DNA from 3 places in the Priestia sp. SB1 genome. Region 2 is predicted to be linked to each of the others. Evidence: riboswitches for the same ligand, from Rfam matches in the RefSeq annotation. Region 2 holds a riboswitch; each other region holds the start of a gene.
The links. A riboswitch is a leader RNA that binds a small molecule or an ion and turns the genes downstream of it on or off. The one in region 2 is predicted to bind lysine.
Positions count from the first base shown of each region.

Region 1: another riboswitch for lysine. It lies ahead of lysA (diaminopimelate decarboxylase); the one in region 2 lies ahead of WKH56_RS04345 (aspartate kinase).
Region 3: another riboswitch for lysine. It lies ahead of WKH56_RS15800 (amino acid permease); the one in region 2 lies ahead of WKH56_RS04345 (aspartate kinase).

Region 1 covers NZ_JBBJSS010000004.1:346,405-348,684, reverse strand. Annotated here, with positions in the region: gene lysA (diaminopimelate decarboxylase) at 1-1,228, opposite strand, end outside; lysine riboswitch at 1,367-1,549, opposite strand; gene WKH56_RS16915 (CBO0543 family protein) at 1,616-2,128, opposite strand.
Region 2 covers NZ_JBBJSS010000001.1:837,574-839,853, forward strand. Annotated here, with positions in the region: gene WKH56_RS04345 (aspartate kinase) at 1-1,088, opposite strand, end outside; lysine riboswitch at 1,230-1,407, opposite strand; gene uvrC (excinuclease ABC subunit UvrC) at 1,473-2,280, opposite strand, start outside.
Region 3 covers NZ_JBBJSS010000004.1:129,398-131,677, reverse strand. Annotated here, with positions in the region: gene WKH56_RS15810 (ethanolamine ammonia-lyase reactivating factor EutA) at 1-35, opposite strand, end outside; gene thiT (energy-coupled thiamine transporter ThiT) at 192-800, opposite strand; TPP riboswitch at 833-933, opposite strand; lysine riboswitch at 1,108-1,292, shown strand; gene WKH56_RS15800 (amino acid permease) at 1,395-2,280, shown strand, end outside.

The sequences.
Region 1 (2,280 bases), on a different contig from region 2:
TCACAAATACAACAGCAGGGCGCGGAATACGGTTGTAATTGCTAGCCATTGAATAGTTGTAGGCACCTGTAGAGGATACTGCTAGTAAATCTCCTTGATTAACGCGCGGTAAATCGATATCCCAAATAAGCATATCTCCTGATTCACAGCATTTCCCCGCAATTGATACTGTTTCATCTTTTTTATCCGTCACTCTATTAGCCAAGACAGCTTCATGTTTTGCATCGTAAAGAGCAGGACGGATATTATCGGTCATACCGCCATCAATTCCTACGTATTTGCGTACACCTGGAATTTCCTTCGTTGAGCCGATTGTATAAAGCGTTGTACCTGCTTCTCCTACGATGCTTCTTCCAGGCTCAATCCAGACTTCCGGAAGGGTATAATTCTGTTCAGTTAACGTGCGGCTTAGCTTTTCTGTCAGTGCATCTACATAATACTCAACTGGAAGTGGAGAGTCGCTTTCGGTATAACGAATACCAAAACCACCACCTACGTTTAAAACTTTTACTTCAAATTCCATTTTATCACGAATACTGAATAAGAAATCAGTTAAAATATCAATGGCGCGAGAAAAACCATCTACTTCAAAAATTTGCGAACCAATATGACAATGAATGCCTAAAAGATCGTAGTAAGGCTTTTCTAATGCAGAACTTACCGCTTTCATAGCCTGGTCATTGGAAAGACCAAATCCAAACTTGGAGTCTTCCTGTCCGGTCATAATATACTCATGTGTGTGGGCTTCAATCCCTGGAGTAACACGCAGAAGAATAGATGCTTTCTGTTTGCGCTCAGCTGCTAAGGCATGTAAAACTTCAAGTTCGGTAAAGTTATCCACAACAAAACAGCCAATATTCGCATCAAGAGCCATTTCAATTTCTTCAATCGTTTTGTTATTTCCATGAAAATGAATGCGTTCAGCTGGATATCCCGCTTCAAGAGCTGTAAATAATTCGCCTCCTGAGACCACATCTAATGACATATCAAGCTTCGTTAAAAGGCTAGCCATTTCCATACAAAGAAACGCTTTCCCTGCATATGCGATTTGATATGAAAATCCGCTTCTTTGAAAGGCTGAATGGAAGGCCTTGCATTTCGTCTCAATTAATTCTTGATCGTAGATGTATAGGGGAGTGCCGTATTGTTTTTTCAGTTCGACCGTATCGCACTGCCCAATTTCTAAATGATTGCTGCTGTTAATTTTACTCGTTCCATGTAAGTACATAATCCGTATCCCTCCATTTAAATCATTCAACTATAACTTTGATGGTCAGTAGAAAAACACAAAAAAGACCCGTGAAGTGATGTTCACGCGTCTTGGTTTCATAATAATAAAGTATTATTACATTCTAGGCATCAACATCTCTTCAATAGCTCTCCACAAACCAAGTGGTTTGTGACAGCTCAGCATTTATTCAATACTGAACCAGTATATGAACACAATGGATGTTTATATACTTCGGCACGAAATCCCTTTTACTTATCTTCACAGACTCCATTAGTCTCCAATAAGTGACTCTTGATTTCATGCACCTCTATTCTCAGAGAGGAAAATTATATTTAAATGTAACTCCTATTATATTTCCTTTTCCTCCGTCTAGTCAATGAAAAGTTAAGGCATAGGAATATCAAAGAAGATAAATAAAAAAGCTATGAAGCTTCCAGATAGAATCCAAGCAGCCAGCGCTGTCTTCTGATGAATGACTAAAAGTGAGAACGTGACAATATTGAAGAGAAAAGAACATAGCAGCGACCATCCATAATGATGAGTGATACTGTGATTAACATAAGCAATGAACTCAATCACAGTAAATAAAAGCGCCCACAAAAGAATCCACCACAGCCGGCCGCTTACATGCAGCGGCAGCCTTCCTAAAAAAACCGGTATAACAAACGGATAAATAATTAAGGTTATTCCAAGAGAAACCATTAGGTGATCGGGTAGAAAAAGATGATCAATACCAACAGGGTGAAATACCCATACGCGGTGATGAAACAGCAGCACTTCATAAAGCAAATTCCCCGTGACCCAAAACAGCAAAGTAGGGTAGTATTCTTGATACCTTCGCCACTTGCCAAATAGTAAACCAAGAATGATAAAAAATAATACAAATGAAGATTGCATACGCTCTCCTTAAAATAATGGTTATTTCTTTTTATTTACATATTATAGTGGTTTTATTCTTTCATTTTTTTATTCAGCACCTATAATAGAAAAGCCGTAAGCCACAGCGTTAAAGACGTATTACCACTATTTACGGCTTTCTTCACCCTGTT
Region 2 (2,280 bases):
AGCACTTCAAACATTTCGGCTGCAACACCTGGATTAGATATCATGCCAGATCCCACAATCGATACTTTAGCCAGACTGCTTTCATGTTCAATACGCGTATACCCCAAGGTAGATTTATACTCTTTTAAGACGGCAAGAGCAGCTTCTACATCTACAGTTTTAATAGAAAATGAGATAGAGAGGCGATTATTAGCCGTTACGTTTTGAATAATAATATCCACATTTAACTGTTCTTTTGCTAATGCTGTAAAAATAGTAGAAAGAGTTTGTAACTCGTTGTTTAACCCTTCAATTGTCACCCGTGAAATATTATCTTCAAACGCAATTCCTCTTACGACTAAGTTTTGTTCCATTGAAACTTCCTCCTCAACAATCGTTCCATTCTCGTTTTCTAAGCTTGAACGCACTTCTAGCGGTACCTGATAATTTTTTGCAAACTCAACAGCGCGCGGATGCAGCACCCCTGCTCCTAAATTGGCTAATTCTAACATTTCGTCATATGAAATAGAATGAAGTTTACGAGCATCTTCTACGTAGCGCGGATCCGTCGTAAACACTCCTGTTACGTCTGTATAAATATCACATTTTGCAGCTTTTAGTGCCGCGGCAAGAGCTACTGCCGTCGTGTCAGAGCCGCCTCGACCTAATGTTGTAATGCTTCCATCTTCTGAACAGCCTTGGAATCCAGCTACTACTACGATTCGACCTCTATCTAATTGGCTTTGAATACGAGTCGTGTCAATGTGCTGGATTCGTGCATTGCTGTGAACTGCTTCCGTCTGGATACCAGCTTGCCAACCTGTTAGCGAAGTGGCTTCATGACCTTTGAATTGAAGAGCCATTGTTAACAGGGAAATCGTTACTTGTTCTCCAGTTGTAAGAAGCATATCCATTTCGCGTTTACTTGGACTGTCCGTAATATCACTTGCTAATTTCACCAGTGCATCTGTGGTTTTGCCCATTGCCGATACAACAACTACTACTTGGTTACCGCGCTCTGCTTCTTGAATAACACGGTTTGCTACATGTTGAATACGTTCAACAGAACCAACAGATGTTCCACCAAATTTTTGAACGATTAATGCCATAATTTTGTTCATTCCTTTTCAATAAATTTGCATATGCAGGATGATGAGAAGCTAAATTTTTTTACTCAGACAATAAAAAAAGCAATGAGATGAGCTCTCATTGCTTAACGAACGAAAATTATAAAACATAACCGTCCACTGCCGTGAGATAGCTCTCCAAGAATCTACATCTTGACAATCCTACGTTTATTCAACGCAGAACCAGCAATCATTACTATGAGGTAATGTTCACTTCGGCAAATTTCCCTTTCCGCATCGTTCATAAGGGCTCATACCCTTCCTGATGCGTACTGATTAAATTTGCACCTCTATCTTCACTTCATTTGATGAAGTGTCGTATGAAATTAGTTAATAGCTTATCAAATATTTTCTATTATTTCAAGACTATTTTTGTAATGTTTCATAAATTTTTTCAGCAATGTTCTGAGGAACACCTGAATTTCGAATATCTTCAATCGTTGCTTCTTTCAATTTTTTCACCGAACCAAAATGCTTTAACAAAGCTTTTTTACGCTTTTCTCCCACTCCCGGAATGTCGTCCAGAACTGACTGAAAAGCGGACTTAGAGCGCACTTGACGGTGGAAGGTAATCGCAAAGCGGTGAACTTCATCTTGAATTCGCTGAAGCAAATAAAATTCTTGACTATTGCGTTCAAGCGGTATGATTTGAGGAGGCTCACCAATCATCAGATTGGAGGTTCTGTGCTTATCATCTTTGACAAGACCTGCTGTAGGCACTAAAAGTCCCAATTCATTTTCGAGAACGTCCTGTACTGCAGCTAAATGCCCTTTGCCTCCATCTACAACAATTAAATCCGGAAGCGGAAGACCTTCTTTTAACGCTCTGGAATACCGTCTGCGAACGACTTCCCTCATGGAACTGTAATCATCTGGTCCCTTTACCGTCTTAATTTTATATTTGCGATATTCTTTCTTTTCCGGTTTCCCATCAACAAAAACAATCATCGCAGAAACTGGGTCTGTTCCTTGAATATTTGAGTTATCAAATGCTTCAATCCGATAAGGAGCGGCAATTCCAAGCTCCTCTCCTAACCGTTCAACTGCGCCAACTGTACGCTCTTCATCTCGTTCAATTAAATAGAATTTTTCACCGAGCGCAATCTTTGCATTTTTACACGCAAGTTCTACTAATTCTTTCTTTTTGCCTCGCTTTGGATGCTGAACCTCTACT
Region 3 (2,280 bases), on a different contig from region 2:
TCTAAACCTATGCTCGTGATCCATTTCTGTAGCATACGATCAATCCTTTATCTCGTTTGAATATGTTGACTATCATAAAACAGTTTTTTGAATATTTCACTAACTATGTTATCAAACCTGACACACTTTTGTGTAAACAAAGGTGACAAATAAGAAAAAAGACTAAATCTTGGCAGATTTAGTCTTTTTTCTTATGATGAGTGTGATTTAGTTACAATCATTCTTGATGCCGATGGAATTAACAATGAAAGGATAATTAGACATGATAGCAACGACCCAATCATCGAAATCCCATTTATCGAGAAAGAATACCATAGAACAGGCATTCCTTTTGGTGCAGCAAATCCCCAAAATATTAAACCGGCAATAAAATGGCAAAAATAACGAGCAAAACTTCCTATAATTAAAGATAAGATAATAAAAAAGAAAGCTTTTGATCTTTGATTATTAGCTAAATATCCTTTAATAGAACTAGAGAAAATCCCGCCAAATCCAATAAAGGTAACAGCGATAATATACTCTATAAAAGCTTGCAACGGGGTTAAAATATACGCATTTCCTAAAGCTAGTTGTAATATTCCCCATAGAAATCCAGATAAAGCTCCTCCTTTAACTCCCCATCGAAAACACATAATAAAGATAGGAACCATAGAGAACGAAATGCTTACACCTATTGCAATTTTTATAGAAGGTAAAAGATCAATCAAAAAAGCCAATGCTGCAAAAATAGCTATTTCAATTTTAGCCTGTAAAGGTAATGCTTTATTCACGTTTCTCACTCCTGTTTTTGAATCATTCATATCAAACGGTTTACACAGGAGTAAGCAAATATATGCTACTATTCCCACATTCCTACGCTAGCGTTAACTAACAGGTTCGAAGGGTCTGAACATTTCGTTCACTCTCAGCACGGCGGCTCCCCCTGTGGTACGTTTGGATATTTATGTAGTATAAAGACAATGTTTATTATACCATACGTAACAAAATAGATTCGAGAGATTTCAAAGATGTTTCTATTTTCTGAATCTATTTTTTATAATGACAATCGTTTTAGTATTTGTTATACTTCTTTTATGTCAATTGAATATAAAAAACCCTCATCCTAATCGATGAGGTAGAGGTCGCAGTTTTTAATAGTAAAGTAACGGAAATGCAGAGAACATTGAGGATGTTGCTTGAAAGGAAAAATTGCCGAAGTTTAAATCACTTCTCGGTTGATTTAAGCTGGGGCTGTCTCCGAACAGGAACAGAACTGTCACATCATGCGAGTGATGTGAAGAGCTATCTTCACGGAAGGTTGACGCGGTTTTCAGATTTAAAAGCGCGCACATATACTGCGGGCTTTTTTTATGTTATCCCGTCTCTTTCCGTACATTCGAAAGGAGTATTTATCTATGCAAGAGCAGCAAGAATTAAAACGTGGGTTGAAATCTCGCCACTTAACGATGATTTCATTAGGAGGAGCCATCGGAACCGGCTTATTCCTAGCAAGTGGTGGAGCAATTCACACAGCAGGACCTGGGGGAGCGCTTTTAGCTTACGCTATTATTGGCGTAATGGTTTACTTTTTGATGACCAGCCTAGCAGAGCTCGCAGCTTATATGCCTGAAGCTGGTTCATTTAGTACGTATGCGTCTCGTTTTGTAGATCCATCCTTTGGTTTCGCTCTCGGCTGGAACTACTGGTATAACTGGGCTATTACGATTGCAGCTGAATTATCCGCTGGAGCCCTTATTATGAAATTTTGGTTCCCGAACTCTTCTTCTATTTTATGGAGTGCCCTGTTTTTATTAATTATGTTTGGGCTTAACTACCTTTCTGTAAAAGGATTTGGTGAATCTGAATTTTGGTTTTCGTTAATTAAAGTAGTAACGGTTATTATCTTTTTAGTTATTGGTATTATGATGATTTTTGGTATCTTTAACAATGAAGCACCAGGTTTTAAAAACTTCACGCTTGGTGATGGACCGATTCACGGTGGATTCTTCACTGTACTAGGTATCTTTATGGCAGCTGGTTTTTCATTCCAAGGAACAGAGTTGCTTGGAGTCGCAGCTGGAGAAAGTGAAGATCCGGAAAAAACGGTTCCTCGCGCAGTTAAACAAGTCTTCTGGCGCATCTTGTTATTTTATATTTTAGCTATTTTTGTTATTGGAATGCTTATTCCATACACAGCGAATTCATTAGCAAGTGATGACGTGCGAGTAAGTCCGTTTACTTTGATATTCGAACGAGCAGGTCTGGCGTTTGCAGCATCAGCGATTAATGCCGTTATTTTAA